One region of the Bradyrhizobium sp. MI1.10 genome, then DNA from elsewhere that is predicted to be linked to it. Evidence: riboswitches for the same ligand, from Rfam matches in the RefSeq annotation. Region 1 holds a riboswitch; the other holds the start of a gene.
The links. A riboswitch is a leader RNA that binds a small molecule or an ion and turns the genes downstream of it on or off. The one in region 1 is predicted to bind glycine.
Positions count from the first base shown of each region.

Region 2: linked by a shared signal. The riboswitch ahead of gcvT (glycine cleavage system aminomethyltransferase GcvT) and the one ahead of AC0L3K_RS36750 (D-amino acid dehydrogenase) in region 1 are both predicted to bind glycine.

Region 1 covers NZ_JBVVPN010000064.1:3,089-12,146, forward strand. Annotated here, with positions in the region: gene AC0L3K_RS36740 (M24 family metallopeptidase) at 1-1,101, opposite strand, end outside; gene AC0L3K_RS36745 (D-aminoacyl-tRNA deacylase) at 1,187-1,705, opposite strand; glycine riboswitch at 2,465-2,562, shown strand; glycine riboswitch at 2,565-2,654, shown strand; gene AC0L3K_RS36750 (D-amino acid dehydrogenase) at 2,717-3,964, shown strand; gene AC0L3K_RS36755 (Lrp/AsnC family transcriptional regulator) at 4,585-5,061, shown strand; gene AC0L3K_RS36760 (MFS transporter) at 5,830-7,512, shown strand; gene ald (alanine dehydrogenase) at 7,864-8,976, opposite strand.
Region 2 covers NZ_JBVVPN010000003.1:87,830-96,887, forward strand. Annotated here, with positions in the region: gene AC0L3K_RS04615 (NADP-dependent isocitrate dehydrogenase) at 1-1,100, shown strand, start outside; gene AC0L3K_RS04620 (DUF3455 domain-containing protein) at 1,224-1,739, shown strand; gene AC0L3K_RS04625 (cyclic nucleotide-gated ion channel) at 1,744-2,970, opposite strand; gene alaS (alanine--tRNA ligase) at 2,975-5,668, opposite strand; glycine riboswitch at 5,892-5,981, shown strand; gene gcvT (glycine cleavage system aminomethyltransferase GcvT) at 6,124-7,272, shown strand; gene gcvH (glycine cleavage system protein GcvH) at 7,284-7,652, shown strand; gene gcvP (aminomethyl-transferring glycine dehydrogenase) at 7,834-9,058, shown strand, end outside.

The sequences.
Region 1 (9,058 bases):
ATAGGAGGTGCTTGGCTCAATATTAATGATCATGCCTGGCTTCAGTATCGTCTTATCGTCCGGTTGAACCGAAGGTAGTTCCGGCATCCATAAACCCATGGAGTGTCCCATTCGCCCGATGTTCGTGGCTTTACCGCGATTGTTTGAGCGATTTAGTACGGCTGACATTGCACTCCAGACACTACAGATCGGAATGCCAGGTTTAGCGGCGGCAATTCCCGCTTCGGTGGCATCCCAAACGACTTGATAGGCATCCTGGGTGTGCGGATCAGGTGCACCGAACGCAAAGTGTCGGTCGAAGTCGCTCCAATAAAAGTCGAATAGACAGCCCGCATCAATAAACAGCAGGTCTCCATCCGACAGAACTTTGTCGCTCGGGACACCGTAGGGCCGCGTATAGCCTCCGTGGCCAGAAACACCAACGATCTTGCTCGTCTTCTCGACACCGCGACTGAAGCATTCGGCCTCGAACAAGCGACACACCTCTCGTTCCGTCATACCCAGACGCAGCTTCGGTGTCAGATTCTCAAACGCCTCTGAAACAAGCCCGCATACAGTTCGAATTCGGTCGACCTCTAACGGAGACTTGATCATTCGCAAGGGAGTGAAAATCGGATCCGATGCATCGACAAACGTCCGAGGTTTGATCGCATCCGCAACACGCAAGAAATCTCCCACAGGGAAGCCAAGCCTACTCTCCGCGCCAAGCTCTACGCCTATTCTGGCGTGCTCTGGCAATAGTTCACGCAATGCTCGGGCAAGTGCTGACACACCCTCATCCTTCGGATTCGGACTAGGCCAGCTCCGGCAATTTTTTACCCAGGTTGTCTCTCTATAAAACTGGTCGATTCCCTCTGGAACGACTGCAACAGCTTCACCAGACGAAAGAATAAGAAGAAATCGCGGCCGAGTGGTCTGCTGCGGCGTCGTGCTAGGCTCACCAACGAAATATCGCAAGTTGTGTTCGGCCGTCACCAGAAGCGCGTCTATAGTATACTCTTTCATCAAACGCCGCGCGCGCTCGACCCGGCCTTCGTATTCGATCCGGGGAAACGGATCGTACGGAATTGTCCTAATCGAACCAAAACCAATAGCGTTCATCGCTTTTCTCCAGAGAAATACGTCAAGCGCTGGGCGACCGATAGTTTACATGCTGGTCCGACAGCACATGACAGCTTTCGCGGGCTCATTCGATATGATTTGAAAGAGCCGCGCGCAGTTTCTTGTGAGAAAGCATCGGGACGCCGAGTTCCTCTCCAAGCAGGCGAGCAACACCTTTGAAAGGAGCCTTCAGCTTATCGTGGTACACGATGCTTTGAATCCCACCCACGATCGAATGCACGCAGGCTCTTAGATCGACCAAACGACTTTCCTGGTCATAGCCGTCCGACACGAGCCAGTGGTTTGGTAGGACGTGACTTGCTGCTATCGGGGGTTCGTCGCGTGACTGCAATATGGCGCTCGTAAAGCTTGGTTCGAAGTGAACGCCACCGATGCAAAGGACGGAGTTTACCGCTTCGTCCATGTGATCGAACGTTCGCAATAGCGCTCGCGCCAGCACCCGAGCGGCAAGTGAATTAGTCCAATCTGCTTTCTCTAAACCCGTTCGAACAAGGGTGCGTTCGGTCTTGAGGGCATCTAGAACGTGACCCGCAACCGGATCCCTTTCGTGATCGACGCAAAAGACGAAGACGGCATGTCTCACTGCGATTCTCCATCGAGTTCAACGCAGATCGAGTGCGTACGAACTCTATCCCCAACTCGGCGCCCGCGTCTTTTGGGCTTCATATGAAAACAGCATGCTATTTGAGCTGAGATCCCAGTTCGTAAGGCGCGAGCAGGCGTTTGAGAGCCGATCAACCCCAGGCCGAACAGTCTCAGAATAGCGCAACGCGCGAGCTGAGTCTTGTGATCGGCTGGCGTCTTTGGCGGAGCAGCGACGGGAAATCGCACAACTTGGAGATCGCCGGAGTTGATCGCCGAATTAGCAGAGAACCTCAGTTCGTCGCGCGCCAAGCAAGACTCAATTCTACTGCCAGACGCGAGAAACGTCGACGCCAGAGCGCTGCAGAACTCTCCGGCCAGCAGAGCAAGGAAGTCAGGGGTGGAGACGTCCATTTTGACTCGACGTTGAAAGAGATGCGTGCCGCGCACAGCGTTGGAGGACCTACATCACCATGTATTTATTAGAGCTGCCCCACGCTCACATTGTGCGTTTTTTTGTGTAGATCGCAGTATTGCTGCGTTCTGTAGCAACAGCTTGTTCAAAACCGGTGAGACATCCAGCGGATATGATCGTCACACGCTAGGCCACCACAGCGATCTTAGCGGCAACCAGCTGGTGATCGGACGGTTGGCCAGCGCAACATTATCGAGCATCGCTTGCACCGCCGATTTTCGAGCTTCAACGATGCGTCTTGGCTTGACATGTAGTGAGTACGTCTGAGATTGTTCTCGTGTCTGACGATGGTGTGCGGGAGAGTGCGATGACCCGACAGGCACATGGCCGCCGACGGAGCACCCCCCCAAGGAAACTCTCAGGCCCAGGACCGCACACCGAGGACAATCTGGAGAGAGGTGCCAGTCGGCACCCACCGAAGGGGACCGTTATCCACTAGGATTGCGGAGAAAGCTCTCAGGCGCACGGACAGATTTGGGGACGGAGTGATGGCGAAAGCCATTTCGCCGTTCGTTCATCCCTGTCTTGGAGCATACGATGAGCACGATCATCATTATCGGATCCGGTATCACCGGAGTTACAACAGCCTATGCCTTGGCCTGCCGCGGCTATTCGGTCACTATCTTTGACCGCCAGCGTTATCCCGCGATGGACACTTCGTTTGCCAATGGCGGTCAATTATCGGCAAGCAATGCCGAAGTCTGGAATAACGCCGCAACGATCGTAAAAGGCTTGAGGTGGATGCTGCGCAAGGACGCACCATTGCTGCTGAACCCAAGCCCCAGTTTTCACAAATATACTTGGCTGGCGGAGTTCGTAGGCCAGATCCGCCATTACCGTCGCAATACGATCGAAACGACAAAGCTGGCGATAGCGGCGCGGCAACATCTGTTTGACCTTGCCGATCGGGAGAGCATCGCTTTCGACTTGGAGCGGCGAGGAATATTACACGTTTATTCGAGTAAGGCCGACTTCGATGCGGCTTCTCGCGTGAACCAGTTGCTGCTGCAGGGTGGATTGGATCGTCGCTCCGTGACGCCCTCCGAAATGCTCGCGATAGAGCCAGCGCTGCGTGACCAGTATTACGGTGGTTTCTTTACCCCATCTGACTCAACGGGCGACATTCACAAGTTCACCCGCGGTCTCGCTGCGGCTTGCGAGCGAAGGGGCGTGCGCTTCGTCTTTGGTGCGGAGATCTGCGGCATGCAAGCCGATCGAGACGGTGTGGTCGTGCGCTGGGAAGAAGGCCCGCTGAGGGAGGAACTTAAAGCTGAAAGAGCGGTGGTCTGCGCTGGGGTCGGCAGCCGACGCATTGCTTCAATGCTGGGGGACAAGATAAACATTTATCCCGTCAAGGGATACTCCATCACGGTCGAGCTCGGGGACGAAGCGAGCCAAAAGGCTGCGCCCCGTGTCAGCCTGCTCGACGAGGCCACCAAGATAGTGACCAGCCGGTTAGGAGAAGATCGCTTCCGCGTCGCGGGGACCGCCGAGTTCAACGGCGAGAACCGCGACATCCGCTGGGACCGAATCAAGCCTCTGGTGCGCTGGGTAGAGCGATCTTTTCCGGATGCGTCCACCGCGCAGGTGGTGCCATGGGCAGGCTTGCGTCCTATGACACCCAGCATGATGCCGAGGGTCGGCCGAGGTAAAAGGCCGAATATCTTCTACAACACGGGTCATGGTCATCTCGGCTGGACATTAGCCGCGGTCACAGCTGAGATGGTCGCGGACGTCATTGCGACAGATGATAGTAAAGTTCGGCTGAGCCGATCCGCGGCCTGATAGGCGTTTAGCCTTATTCAGTTCGACAAAACCATGCTCCCGGCGCCATCAAAGCCGGGGGCATATCGCTTGACTGCGCCACAGCAGGATCTTGCAGTCCTATCATACGAACACGTTACCCTCACCGGCTTAGGACCCGAGAACTTAATTGCTCAGACGAGGATCTCGATGAGCCACTTGGCGCCGTCGACTTCAACAGCCTCCATGTGACGCAACCATCATCCGTATAACCGCTTACGGATTGATGCCAGGCAAGAGAGTTGCGGATCTCTGCATGACCGAGCAGAAAGATATTCCCGGGCAACGAACTTGTCGTCATCGACAAAGAGGCCCATCGCACTCGAGGGCCGACGTCATACCGGCACCGAACGCCAGTGGATCCACGGCAACTCTTATTCTATTTCGCCGCTGTGATCTTCGCGGTGCGTCTGAGTAGCAGGAGCGAGGCCTTTCAAAGATCATTTTGCAAGTCACGCGGCGCATATTTGTTGAAATTGCCGACGGATGGACGATACTGGTGTCGTAATGATGCTTTTCGATGAGATTTCCCCACTTAGAGATGTTTTTCTGCGTCAAGCTACAACTCGTTGCAGAATTTCCTCTCAGGCCCGGAGCCGGTTATGCAATACGACCGAATCGACGCTCACATCCTCGAGATTGTGCAAAAGAATAACCGTTTGACATCCGAGGCGATTGGCGAACTGGCCGGGCTTTCGGCTACCGCGTGTCAACGCAGACTAAAGCGGCTTCGCTCGGACGGCATCATCGAGGCCGACGTTTCCATCGTCTCGGCGAAGGCGGTAGGACGACCTATTCAGATGCTTGTGCTGGTGACCTTGGAGCGCGAGCGCTCGGACATAATTGATCGATTCAAAAAGGCTATCAAATCGTCGGTTGAAGTCGTCAATGGGTTTTACGTTACAGGCGATGCTGATTTTGTCTTGTACATTACCGCACGCACCATGGACGACTATGAGCAGTTCACCCGGCGATTCTTCCGTGAGAACCCTGATATCAAAGGCTTCAAGACGATGGTGGTGATGGACCGGGTAAAAGCCGGCTTTGCTATTCCAATCGAGGCTCCATCCGAGGATTGAAGCGTATCTCGCCAAGCGAATCTGCTTGTCCTCGTTTGTCCATCGCCAGATCAGGTAAGCGCACTGCCGCCGGTACGCTACGAAGCGAGCGCAGACATTTGCGCAAGAGGTGCAATTCCCAACTCGAGCAGCTTCTCACCCAGATTCGCGGCGCTGGTTGTCTATCGCTTGAGCCTTGTGGCGCGAGCGAGCTGACTAACTCGATCGCGGAGGACCTGGCAAACGTTTACCGAATAGAGGTTGGCGCCTTGCCCAGCACACCTCGCGTAGCGCGCTTTTTCATCGCTCAATGCGGGGAAAACGCTGCAAACTGCCATATCGATCTTGTAGTATATCGGTAAGTGAACCTTTTGCAGACCGGTTTAGCGGGCAGGACGTCCGCCTGCATGCCTTCAATGGTTGCTGCCCTTCCACTCTGACGAGACGATGCGAATCTCAAGAAATCGGCGGCGGTTCATCCGCGGCCCGGCTAACGCAGCAGCTCGCTTCCCACAGCCGGCCACGATAAAATCCACTGTTCGGGATCAATACCTATCTCAGAGAATGCAGCCTCTGGCGCCATTAAGTGCGCGCCACAGCTGGCCGAAGCCGCTGGCATGTCGCACGGAGTGACTAGGGACAACACCACAGCGAAAGCTCGGAGCAAGCTTGGCTCTCTTAAGGCTTTTCGCACGCGCATGCGGCACAAATTAAACAGGGCCGCGCACCCGTTCAGCAACCGATTTCGGATCCTCTCTTCAATTCATCGGAGGCAAGGCAGCAAGCGAGATGACTTATTCTCCCAAGTCTCGGACGTTCAGCGCTGAAGGCATCACTGCGCCGTTCCGCCACCTCACTTTCCGGCGCATCTGGTTGGCAAGTCTGCTTGCGAACCTGGGCGCCCTGATTCGGAGCGTCGGCGCGGCGTGGGCGATGACTCAGATGACATCGTCGGCCGACAAAGTTGCGCTAGTCCAGACTGCGTTGTTGCTGCCCGTTATGCTGATCTCGATGCCGGCCGGCGCGATTGCTGACATGTATGACCGTCGCATCGTGATGCTCGTCTCCCTCGGCATCTCGCTCGCTGGTGCGACCGCGCTGACGACACTTGCCTGGCGCGGCCTGATCACGCCGGACCTCTTGCTGCTATTGTGTTTCGTAATCGGCAGCGGCGTGGCTCTGATGGATCCTGCTTGGCAGTCCTCCGTTAGCGAGCAGGTGCCAGCGGAAGCACTTCCAGCGGCGGTCGCGCTGAACAGTATCAGCTACAATATCGCGCGCAGCGTCGGACCGGCGATTGGCGGCATTGTGGTTGTGATAGCGGGCGCAGTAGCTTCCTTCGCGTTGAACGCGTTGCTATATCTGCCGCTGCTTGTTACGCTATTCTTGTGGAAGCGAATTTCCGAGCCCTCGTATCCCCCCCCCGAAAAGCTAAATCGTGCCATCGTTTCGGGGGTGCGCTACATCGCTAATTCGCCCCCGATCAAAATTGTTCTGATCCGCTCCATGATCACGGGCGTGATCGGCGGCGCAATTATCGCACTGATGCCGTTAGTCGCGCGCGATCTCCTCCGAGGCGATGCCCAGACGTACGGGATTACGCTCAGCGCGTTTGGCCTTGGCGCGGTGATCGGAGCACTAAATGTACCCGAAGTGCGGAAGCGCATGAGCGGTGAGGCAGCAATCCGCGCCTGCGCACTGTCGATGGGGGGCGCGCTTGCCGCGGTGGCGTTGAGCCGCGAGCTGGTTTTGACATCGGTCGCTCTTGTCCTTGCAGGGGCTGTGTGGATGATGGCGTGGGCCCTTTTCAACATTGGCGTGCAACTGTCGGCACCGCGCTGGGTCGCAGGACGCTCGCTCGCGGCCTACCAGGCCGCGAGCTCGGGCGGGATTGCCGTCGGTAGCTGGGGCTGGGGTCGCCTGACCGATGCCGCCGGCGTCGAAACGGAACTTTTGTTATCCGCCGTCCTGATGTTGATTTCTCCGCTATTGGGGTTCTGGCTTCGCATGCCTCGCATAAACCCACGAAGCGAGGACGCCGAGGCGCTCGCGCATCCCGAGGTTAGGCTTGCGCTAACCGATCGTAGTGGACCGCTTGTGATAGAAATCGAATATCGCGTGGCACAAGAGAATGCGCGGGCTTTTCACAATGTGATGCAAGACGTGCAGCTGTTCCGGAAACGGAATGGCGCGTATGGCTGGTCGATCGCACGTGATATTGCCGATCCCGAACTGTGGACCGAGCGCTACCATTGCCCGACGTGGCTTGATTATCTACGTCAACGCAACCGATCGACCCACTCCGAACGCGCGCTAGACCGTCAAGCGGCGGCCTTCCACACCGGTCCCGAGCCCGTGCGTATTCGTCGCATGCTAGAACGCCCGTTCGGATCCGTGCGGTGGAAGGACGATGTACCGGATCATTCCGCTAACGAAGTTTTGCTTGGCGACTACAGGCGGAGTCGTACGTAGGAATATCATTTCTGAGGCCGCGCAGCCATGATGATCAGTATGCTCCTGGTGGCGAGCTCACCTCAGGGGATCTGGGAGTGGTCTGCGGGCGCACCGGTCGACGCCATGAGCGCTGCGTCAGGTCTGGAAGTATGCAGATTGGACGGATATACTGGAACAGTGCTCTTTTTTGCAGACTACTAGAGCCGCAAGGTCCTCCTTACTGAACTCATATCGCAAGTTAGTTTCTTGCTTCCGCCGCAGCTCAAGTTTCTCTGAACAATTCATAGACGGTCTAAAAAAAGGGGCCACTCCCGAAGGAGTGGCCCGCCAAGTCAGGGAGGAAAACGCCTCCTAGGGAGGCCTCTGGGATCAGGCCGCGGCCTGATCGATCGGTGAAAACGGCAAGCCGAGACTTTCAGCCACAGCCTTATAAGTCAGCCGGCCTCGGTAGACATTGAGACCTGCGCGCAGATGCGGATCTTCGAGCACGGCTGCAAATCCCTTGTTGGCGAGAGCCAACCCAAATGGAAGAGTCGCGTTATTCAGTGCCTGGCTCGAGGTGAGCGGAACAGCTCCCGGCATATTGGCGACGCAATAATGGATGACGCCATCAACTTCGTAGGTTGGATCAGCGTGCGTAGTCGGACGCGATGTCTCGAAACATCCGCCCTGATCGATTACGACATCCACGATCACCGAGCCTCTGCGCATCGAGCTCAACATGCCCCGGCTGACAAGTTTCGGCGCGCTCGCGCCGGGGACAAGCACGGCGCCAATGACAGCATCCGCCGCAAATACCTCCTGCTCGAGGGCGTCTATTGTCGAAAACCTGGTACGAACGCGGCCTTCGAACAGTTCATCCAGTTCACGAAGTCGGGAAATCGAACGGTCAAGAATCGTGACCTCCGCACCCAAACCCACCGCCATCCGTGCCGCATGCGTACCGACCACGCCACCGCCTATCACCACGATGCGGGCCGGGGGGACACCTGGTACGCCACCAATCAACAATCCCCGTCCGCCGACGTGGCGCCTGAGGGCGCTACCTGCCGCTTCGATGGCAAGCCTACCTGCAACCTCGCTCATCGGTGCAAGCAGAGGAAGTCCGCCGCGCGCATCAGTCACGGTTTCGTAGGCGATTGCCGTGCACCCCGACTTGAGGAGACCCTTCGCCTGCTCGGGATCCGGTGCCAAATGCAGGTATGTGAATAGAATTTGGTTCTCTCGTAGCTGGGTCCATTCGGAAGGCTGAGGTTCCTTGACCTTCACGATCATCTCGCTAGATGAGAACACCTCCCGAGCGGAGCCCACGATCGTTGCGCCCGCCTTGCGATAGTTCTCATCCGTTGCGCCAATGCCAGCGCCAGCGTTCGTTTCGATGAGCACGCTGTGACCGGCGGCCACGTATTCGCGGGCGGCTCCCGGCGTAAGGCCCACGCGGTATTCGTGGGTCTTGATTTCCTTGGGAACACCGATCTTCATTTGCGATCTCCTTGAGACTGCTTTTAATCGAAAGAGCAGTACAAGCTGCGACGTAAATGGCCAAACCTTGCGGAAATTCACC
Region 2 (9,058 bases), on a different contig from region 1:
TGCTCTATTTCGACCTGGGGATGGAGTACCGTGACGAGACCAACGATCAGGTGACGATCGACGCCGCCGAGGCCATCAAGAAGGTCGGCGTCGGCGTCAAGTGCGCCACGATCACCCCGGACGAGGCCCGGGTGAAGGAATTCAACCTCAAGCAGATGTGGAAGTCGCCGAACGGCACCATCCGCAACATCCTCGGCGGCGTGATCTTCCGCGAGCCGATCATCTGCAAGAACGTGCCGCGCCTCGTTCCGGGCTGGAGCAAGCCGATCATCATCGGTCGCCACGCCTATGGCGACCAGTACCGCGCCACCGACATCAAGTTCCCGGGCAAGGGCACGCTGTCGATGAAGTTCGTCGGCGAGGACGGCACCGTGATCGAGCGGGAAGTGTTCAAGGCGCCCGGCGCCGGCGTCGCCATGCAGATGTACAATCTCGACGATTCCATCATCGACTTCGCCCGCGCCTCGCTCAATTACGGCCTGCTGCGCAACTACCCGGTCTATCTCTCGACCAAGAACACCATCCTCAAGGTCTATGACGGCCGCTTCAAGGACATCTTCCAGGACATCTACGACCGCGAGTTCAAGAAGGAATTCGAGGCCAAGGGCCTGACCTACGAGCACCGCCTGATCGACGACATGGTGGCCTCGGCGCTGAAATGGTCCGGCGGCTATGTCTGGGCCTGCAAGAACTACGACGGCGACGTGCAGTCCGACACCGTGGCACAGGGCTACGGCTCGCTCGGGCTGATGACCTCGGTCCTCCTCACCCCCGACGGCAAGACGGTGGAAGCCGAGGCCGCCCACGGCACGGTGACCCGCCACTACCGCGAGCACCAGAAGGGCAAGGAGACCTCGACCAACTCGATCGCGTCGATCTTCGCCTGGACCCGCGGCCTGTCGCACCGCGCCAAGCTCGACAACAATGCCGAGCTCGCCAAGTTCGCGAACACCCTGGAGAAGGTCTGCGTCGACACAGTCGAGGAAGGCTACATGACCAAGGACCTCGCGCTCCTGGTCGGCGCCGACCAGCGCTGGCTCTCGACCACCGGCTTCCTCGACAAGGTCGCCGAGAACCTCGGGAAGGCGCTGGCGGCGTAAGCTGCCTCCACCCCGTCATTGCGAGCGAAGCGAAGCAATCCAGACTGTCTCTGCGGAGAGATACTGGATTGCTTCGTCGCAAGAGCTCCTCGCAATGACGAGACTTTTGCCTGAGGAAGCACCATGACGACACTCAAGAGTCTTGCGTTTGCAGTTCTCGTGCTGACCAGCACGCCCGCATTCGCCGCCGACCCGCTCCCCGACGCTATCGCCGCGCCCGGCGAGACAGTCGTGCTCAGCGTCCACGCCGAGGGCGCGCAGGTCTACGAGTGCAAGGCCGGCACCGACGGCAAGCTCGCCTGGGCCTTCCGCGAGCCGATCGCGACGCTGCTGTCCGAGGGCAAGACGGTTGGCCGGCACTATGCCGGGCCGAACTGGGAGCACGCCGACGGCAGCGCCGTGGTGGGCAAGATGACCGGCAGACTGGCGATCGGCAACGCGTCGGGCAAGACCACGGACATCCCGTGGCTCAAATTGGAGGTGACCTCCCGCCGCGGCAGCGGCGTCCTCGGCGATGTCACGACGGTCCAGCGTATTCATACGCACGGCGGCTGGTTGGACGACGGCCCTTGCGAAAAAGCCGGCAACTTTCAAAGTGTGCCCTACTCGGCCGACTACGTCTTCCTGAAGAAGGGTTGAGCCCTCAGCGGTCGGTGCCTTCGCGCTCCGCCTGCGCCAGCTCCGCCACGGCAAGGTCGCCGCTGCCCTCCAGCCGCGCCTTCGCCGTGTTGTGGACGTGCGCGGCGAGCGTCGGCATGCGTTCGATCAGGGCGTGAAAGTCCTGGGCGTCGAGCACCAGCAGCCGGGTCTTGCGTGTCGCCGTCACCGTGCCGCTGCGTTTTGTCTTGTGCAGCAGCGCGATCTCGCCGAAGAAGGTGCCATCCGCGAGCCGCACCTGCTGGTTCGGCAGCGCGATCTCGACCTCGCCGGCGGTGATGAAGTACATCGACGAAGCCGCATCGCCCCGCCGCACCAATATCTCGCCCTGCTCGATGGTGCGCGCCCGCAGCAGCCGCATGATGTCGGCAATTTCGGATGCGCTGAGATGCGAGAACAGCGGCACCCGCGCCAGCATGCCCCAGGTGACCACGAAGTCGCGCCGCTTCACCTCTTCCGCAAAGGCCGTCGAGATGATCGCGACCGGCAGCGCGATCATGGCAAATCCGCTGATGATGGTGAAGACGGAGATGAACTTGCCGAGCGCCGTTACCGGCACGACGTCGCCATAGCCGACGGTGCCGAGCGTCACGATCGCCCACCACATTGCCTGCGGAATGGTGCCGAGCTTGTCGGGCTGCACGTCGCGCTCGATGGCGTAGAGCAGCGAGGCAAACGTCAGAACCGCGCCGATCAGGATGACGATGCAGCCGATCAGCGCCCGCCGCTCGGCGTGCACGGCCGCGAGCAGCGAACGCATCGCCGGCGAGTACCGCACCAGCTTGAAGAACGGCAGCACGCCGAGGGCTGCCAGCGTCGCATGCCGGCCGGTGGCGAGCACGATCGCAGCCGGCAGGAACGCGAGCAGGTCGATGATGCCGAGTGCGGAGAAGACATAGCTGAGCCGGTCGGACAGCGCGGACGCCGTGCGCTGAGTATGGCCCGCCACCGTCCACAGGCGCGCGGCATATTCCAGCGCGAACACGATCACGGAGAGGATGGAGATGACCGCGAACAGCGCGCCGAACTGCGCGTCCAGCTCCGGCACCGAGGCAAGAATCATCGCAGCGACGTCGAGCACGATGACGCCGATGACCAGCTGGATGAAGCGCGATCCGACCGAGTAGGCCAGCGGATCGTGCTCCAGCAATTCGTAGAGGCGATCCCTCAGATTGGGATCGGTGGAGCCACGTCCTCGCGGAACGGGGCGCACCTGCTTACGCGCCGGCCGATTTTTGTTCAGTCATGGCTTTTTCGATCGCCGTGAGCGCCGCGGCCGCATTCGCACCATCGGGGCCGCCGGCCTGCGCCATGTCGGGCCGCCCGCCGCCGCCCTTGCCGCCGAGCGCCTCGGAGGCGACCTTCACCAGATTGACCGCATTGAAGCGCGAGGTGAGGTCAGCGGTGACGCCGACCACGACGCCGGCCTTGCCGTCCTCGGTGACGCCGACGATGGCGACGACGCCGGAGCCGATCTGCTTCTTGCCGTCGTCGGCAAGGCTCTTGAGATCCTTCATCTCGATGCCCTCGACCGCGCGCGCCATCAGCTTGACGTCGCCGACCTCGCGCACACCGGAGACCGCGCCGTTGTTCGCAGCCGCACCGCCGCCCATCGCGAGTTTCTTGCGGGCGTCGGAGAGTTCGCGCTCGAGCTTCTTGCGCTCCTCCATCAGGGCACTGATGCGCGCCGGGACGTCGTCGATCGAGGTGCGCAGTTCGTTGGCCGCCGTCTTCGCCAGCGCCATGGTCTCGTTGGCGTGCTTGCGCGCGTAGTTGCCGGTCAGCGCCTCGATGCGGCGCACGCCGGAGGCAACCGCGCTCTCGCCGGTCAGCGTGATCAGGCCGATATCGCCGGTGCGCTTGACATGCGTGCCGCCGCACAGTTCGACCGACCAGCCGAGCGCGTTGGTGCCGCGCTCGCGCGCGGTCCGGCCCATCGAGACGACGCGAACCTCGTCGCCATATTTCTCGCCGAACAGCGCGCGTGCGCCGGCCTCGCGGGCCTCGTCCACGCCCATGACGCGGGTCGAGACTTCGTCATTCTCCAGCACCACCTCGTTGGCGATGTCCTCGACGCGCGCGAGCTCTTCCGCCGTGATCGGCTTCGGATGCACGAAGTCGAAACGCAGCCGATCCGGCGCGACCATCGAGCCGCGCTGGGCGATGTGATCGCCGAGCACCTGGCGCAGCGCCTCGTGGATGAGATGCGTGGCCGAGTGATGCGCGCGGATCGAAAAGCGCCTGCCGTGATCCACTTCGAGCTGCAGGGGGGTGCCGAGCTTCAGCTCGCCGCTCTCGACCGTGCCGACGTGAACGAAGAAATCGCCGAGCTTCTTCTGCGTATCGGTGACGCGGAATTTGATGCCGCCCTCGCCCGTCAATACGCCGGTGTCGCCGACCTGGCCGCCCGACTCCGCGTAGAACGGCGTCTGGTTCAGCACGATCGCGCCGGTGTCGCCGGCCTTGAGACTCGTGGCTTCCTTGCCGTCCTTGACCAGCGCGGTCACCACGCCTTCGGCGCTCTCGGTCTCGTAACCCAGGAATTCGGTTGCGCCGAGCTTCTCACGCAGCGGGAACCAGATCGCCTCGGAAGCCGCTTCGCCAGACCCCTTCCAGGATTCGCGCGCCTTGGCCTTCTGACGCTCCATCGCGTCGGTGAAGGAGGCCTGGTCGACGCTGATGCCGCGCGACTTCAGCGCGTCCTGCGTCAAATCGAGCGGGAAGCCATAGGTGTCGTACAGCGTGAAGGCGACGTCGCCGTCGAACATGTCGCCCTTCTTTAAGGAAGCGCTCTTCTCGTCGAGAATGGCGAGGCCGCGCGTCAGCGTCTTGCGGAAGCGGGTCTCTTCCAGCCGCAGCGTTTCCTCGATCAAATTTTCCGCGCGCATCAGATCGGGATAGGCCTGGCCCATCTCGCGCACCAGCGCCCAGACCAGGCGATGCATCAGCGGTTCTTGCGCACCGAGCAGCTGCGCATGGCGCATCGCGCGGCGCATGATCCGGCGCAGCACATAGCCGCGGCCCTCGTTCGAGGGCAGCACGCCGTCGGCGACCAGGAAGGCCGACGAACGCAGATGGTCGGCGATGACGCGGAACGAGGCCACGGTCTTCTTGTCCGGTCCGCTTCCGAGAGCCGACGCGGTCGCGTCGATCAAATGACGGAACAGGTCGGTCTCGAACACGCTGTCGACGCCCTGCATGATGCAGGCCATGCGCTCCAGCCCCATGCCGGTGTCGATCGAGGGACGCGGCAGCGGCACGCGCTCCTCCTTCGTCACCTGCTCGTACTGCATGAACACCAGATTCCAGAATTCGAGGAAGCGATCGCCGTCCTCCTCCGGCGAGCCCGGAGGCCCGCCCCAGATGTGCTCGCCGCGATCGATGAAGATCTCCGAGCACGGGCCGCACGGGCCGGTGTCGCCCATCGCCCAGAAATTGTCCGAGGTCGGGATGCGGATAATGCGATCCTCGGAGAAGCCGGCGATCTTCTTCCACAGTCCGGCCGCCTCGTCGTCGGTGTGATAGACCGTGACGAGCAGCTTGTCCTTCTTGAGCCCGTATTCCTTGGTGATCAGCTTCCAGGCCAGCTCGATCGCGCGCTCCTTGAAATAGTCGCCGAACGAGAAGTTGCCGAGCATCTCGAAGAAGGTGAGATGGCGCGCGGTGTAGCCGACATTGTCGAGGTCGTTGTGCTTGCCGCCGGCGCGCACGCATTTCTGCGAGGTGGTGGCGCGCTGATAGGGCCGCTTCTCGACGCCGGTGAAGACGTTCTTGAACTGCACCATGCCGGCATTGGTGAACATCAACGTCGGATCGTTGCGCGGCACCAATGGCGAGGACGACACGATCTCGTGGCCGTTCTCGGCAAAGAAGTTCAGAAAGGTCGACCTGATCTCGTTGACGCCGCTCATGTTCATCCAATCGGGTGTGCTTGTACCCGCCTTCCAGCCATCCAAACCGCGAGTTTAGGCTGATATCTGCGGGTCAAAGCGCTTTTAGACAAGGCCAGCTTCGCTGTCCAGAAACTGTGCAGACAGATCAAGGCGTTGCCGCAGATGCGCAATCCCGTTGGAAAGCCGCCGATGCCGCGTTGACAGGCTTGGCCGGCCTGTGGTCTTTACCTATCTGTATCGTACGGCCACGTCGGGAGAGACCGGCACCTGGTGCCGGCGCCGAAGGAGCAACCGCCCCGGAAACTCTCAGGCAAAAGGACCGCGTGGCTTTGACAGCATCTGGAAAGAGGCGCCGACCGGCTTAACCCGGATGGCGTCCGCCGACGGGATAATACTCTCAGGCACAGCGACAGATGGGGCTTCGACTGGTGTCCACGGGAAATCGTTCCCGGGGAACCGCCGAGGGCCCCCCGATGCTTGCGCGTGACGACGAAGACTCCCTGAAACGCACCCCTCTTTACGACCTGCATGTCTCGCTCGGCGGCAAGATGGTGCCGTTCGCGGGCTATGACATGCCGGTGCAATATCCGGCCGGAGTCCTGAAAGAGCACCTTCATACCCGCAACGCAGCCGGCCTGTTCGACGTCTCTCACATGGGCCAGATCGCACTCAGGCCGAGATCGGGCAAGGTCGAGGACGCCGCCCGCGCGCTGGAACGGCTGGTGCCGCAGGATATTTTGGCGATCGCGCCGGGCCGGCAGCGCTACGCCCAGTTCACCAATGCCGAGGGCGGGATTCTGGACGATCTGATGGTCGCCAATTTCGGCGATCACCTGTTCCTGGTCGTCAACGCCGCCTGCAAGGCCGAGGACGAGGCGCATCTGCGCGCGAATCTGTCCGACGCCTGCGTCATCGATTCGCTGGCCGACCGCGCGCTGATCGCGCTGCAAGGGCCGAAGGCGGAATCCGTGCTGGCGAAATTATGTGCAGAGGCGCCCGCCATGAAGTTCATGGATTCGGGCCCGCACAAGGTCGCCGGCCTCGACTGCTTCGTCTCGCGCTCCGGCTATACCGGCGAAGACGGATTCGAGATTTCGGTTCCTGCCGGCGGCGCCGAGCGGCTCGCCAGGGCCCTGCTGGACAATCCGGACGTCATGCCGATCGGGCTCGGCGCCCGTGACAGCCTGCGGCTCGAAGGCGGGCTTTGTCTTTACGGCCACGACATCGATACCGCGACCACGCCGGTCGAGGCCGCACTGGAATGGTCGGTGCAGAAGAGTCGCCGCACCGGCGGCGCGCGTGCCGGCGGCTTCCCCGGCGCGGAAAAGATTCTCGCTCATTTCGATCACGGCGCATCCCGCCGCCGTGTCGGCCTGCGCACCGAGGGCCGCGCGCCGGTGCGCGAGGGCGCGCTGCTGTTTGCGGACGCAACCTCCAGCGAGCCGATCGGAAAGGTCACCTCGGGCGGCTTCGGCCCGAGCCTGAATGCGCCGGTCGCGATGGGCTATGTGCCCACGAGCCTGAGCGCGCTCGACACAAAACTCTTCGCCGAGGTGCGCGGCCAACGCCTGGCCGTGCAAATCGCCGCCATGCCCTTCGTGAAAAACACCTACAAACGCTGAGGACTGAGAAAATGACCATGACGCTGTACACCACCGACCACGAATGGCTCGCGATCGACGGCGATGTCGCCACCGTCGGCATCACCGACTACGCGCAATCGCAGCTCGGCGACGTCGTGTTCATCGAATTGCCCAAGCTCGGCCGCACGCTGAAGAAGGCCGAACCCGCCGCCGTCGTGGAGTCCGTCAAGGCCGCATCGGACGTCTACGCGCCTGTTAGCGGTGAGGTGCTCGAGACCAACCCCGAGCTCGCGAGCGAGCCGGCGCTGGTAAACTCGGACGCGCAGGGCAAGGCGTGGTTCTTCAAGATCAAGATGGCCGACAAGAGCGAGCTCGGCGGTCTAATGGACGAAGCGGCGTACAAGGCCCACACGGCGTGAGATGATGCGAACTCTGACCTCATATTCGGTGTCATCGTCCGCGAAGGCGGACGATCCAGTACGCCGCGGCCCATCGGCCCTAGCCGAAGCGGCTGCGTTTACTGGATGCCCCGCCCCCGTGCGCAAGTGCGCACTAGGCGGGGTATGACGGCGACAAGAACATCTGAAGCGAGGACCCATGATGACCGCACACCGCAAATCCAACGGCGACACCAGCAGCTTCGTTCGCCGCCACATCGGCCCCTCCACGCGCGACGTCACCGCGATGCTCGAGGCCGTCGGCGCGAACAGCGTCGATGCGCTGATGGCGCAGACGCTTCCCGCTTCGATCCGGCAGGCCGCCCCACTCGATCTCGGCAAGCCGCTCAGCGAGACCGAGGCGATCGCGCATATGGCCGAACTCGCCGCCCAGAACCAGGTCTTCACTTCGTTGATTGGCCAGGGCTATTCCGGCACGATCTTGCCTGCGGTGATCCAGCGCAACATCTTGGAGAACCCGGCCTGGTACACGGCGTACACGCCCTACCAGCCCGAGATCAGCCAGGGCCGGCTCGAGGCGCTGCTCAACTTCCAGACCATGATCTGCGACCTCACCGGGCTCGACGTCGCGAACGCCTCGCTGCTCGACGAAGCCACCGCGGCCGCCGAAGCGATGGCGCTCGCGGAGCGGCACTCGCGGGTCGAAGCAAAGGCCTTTTTCGTCGACAAGGACGTGCATCCGCAGACACTCGCCGTGATGCGCACCCGCGCGGAGCCGCTGGGCTGGACCCTGGTCGTCGGTGATCCCCTCACCGATCTCGACAAGACGGACGTGCTTGGCGCGCTGCTGCAATACCCGGGCTCGTCAGGCGCTGTGCGCGACCTCAGGCCCGCGATCGCCAGCCTGAAGGCCAAGGGCGCGCTTGCGATCATCGCTGCCGATCTGCTGGCGCTGACAGTGCTCGCCTCGCCCGGCGAGCTCGGCGCCGACATCGCCATCGGCTCGGCGCAACGTTTTGGCGTGCCGATGGGGTATGGCGGGCCGCACGCGGCCTATATGGCGGTGCGCGATGCGCTGAAGCGTTCGCTGCCCGGCCGCATCGTCGGCCTCTCCGTGGACTCGCGCGGGATGCCTGCCTATCGCCTCGCACTGCAGACCCGTGAGCAGCACATCCGCCGCGAGAAGGCGACCTCCAACATCTGCACCGCGCAGGTGCTGCTCGCCGTGATCGCCTCGATGTATGCGGTCTATCACGGCCCCGAAGGCCTGACGCAGATCGCGCGCAATGTGCATCGCCGCACGGCGGTGCTCGCCGCGGGCCTGCGCAAGCTCGGCTTTGCGCTGCAGTCCGACAGCTTCTTCGACACGCTCAGCGTGGTTACAGGCGCGAAGCGTGCCGAGATCGTCGCGCGCGCGGCGGCCGAGA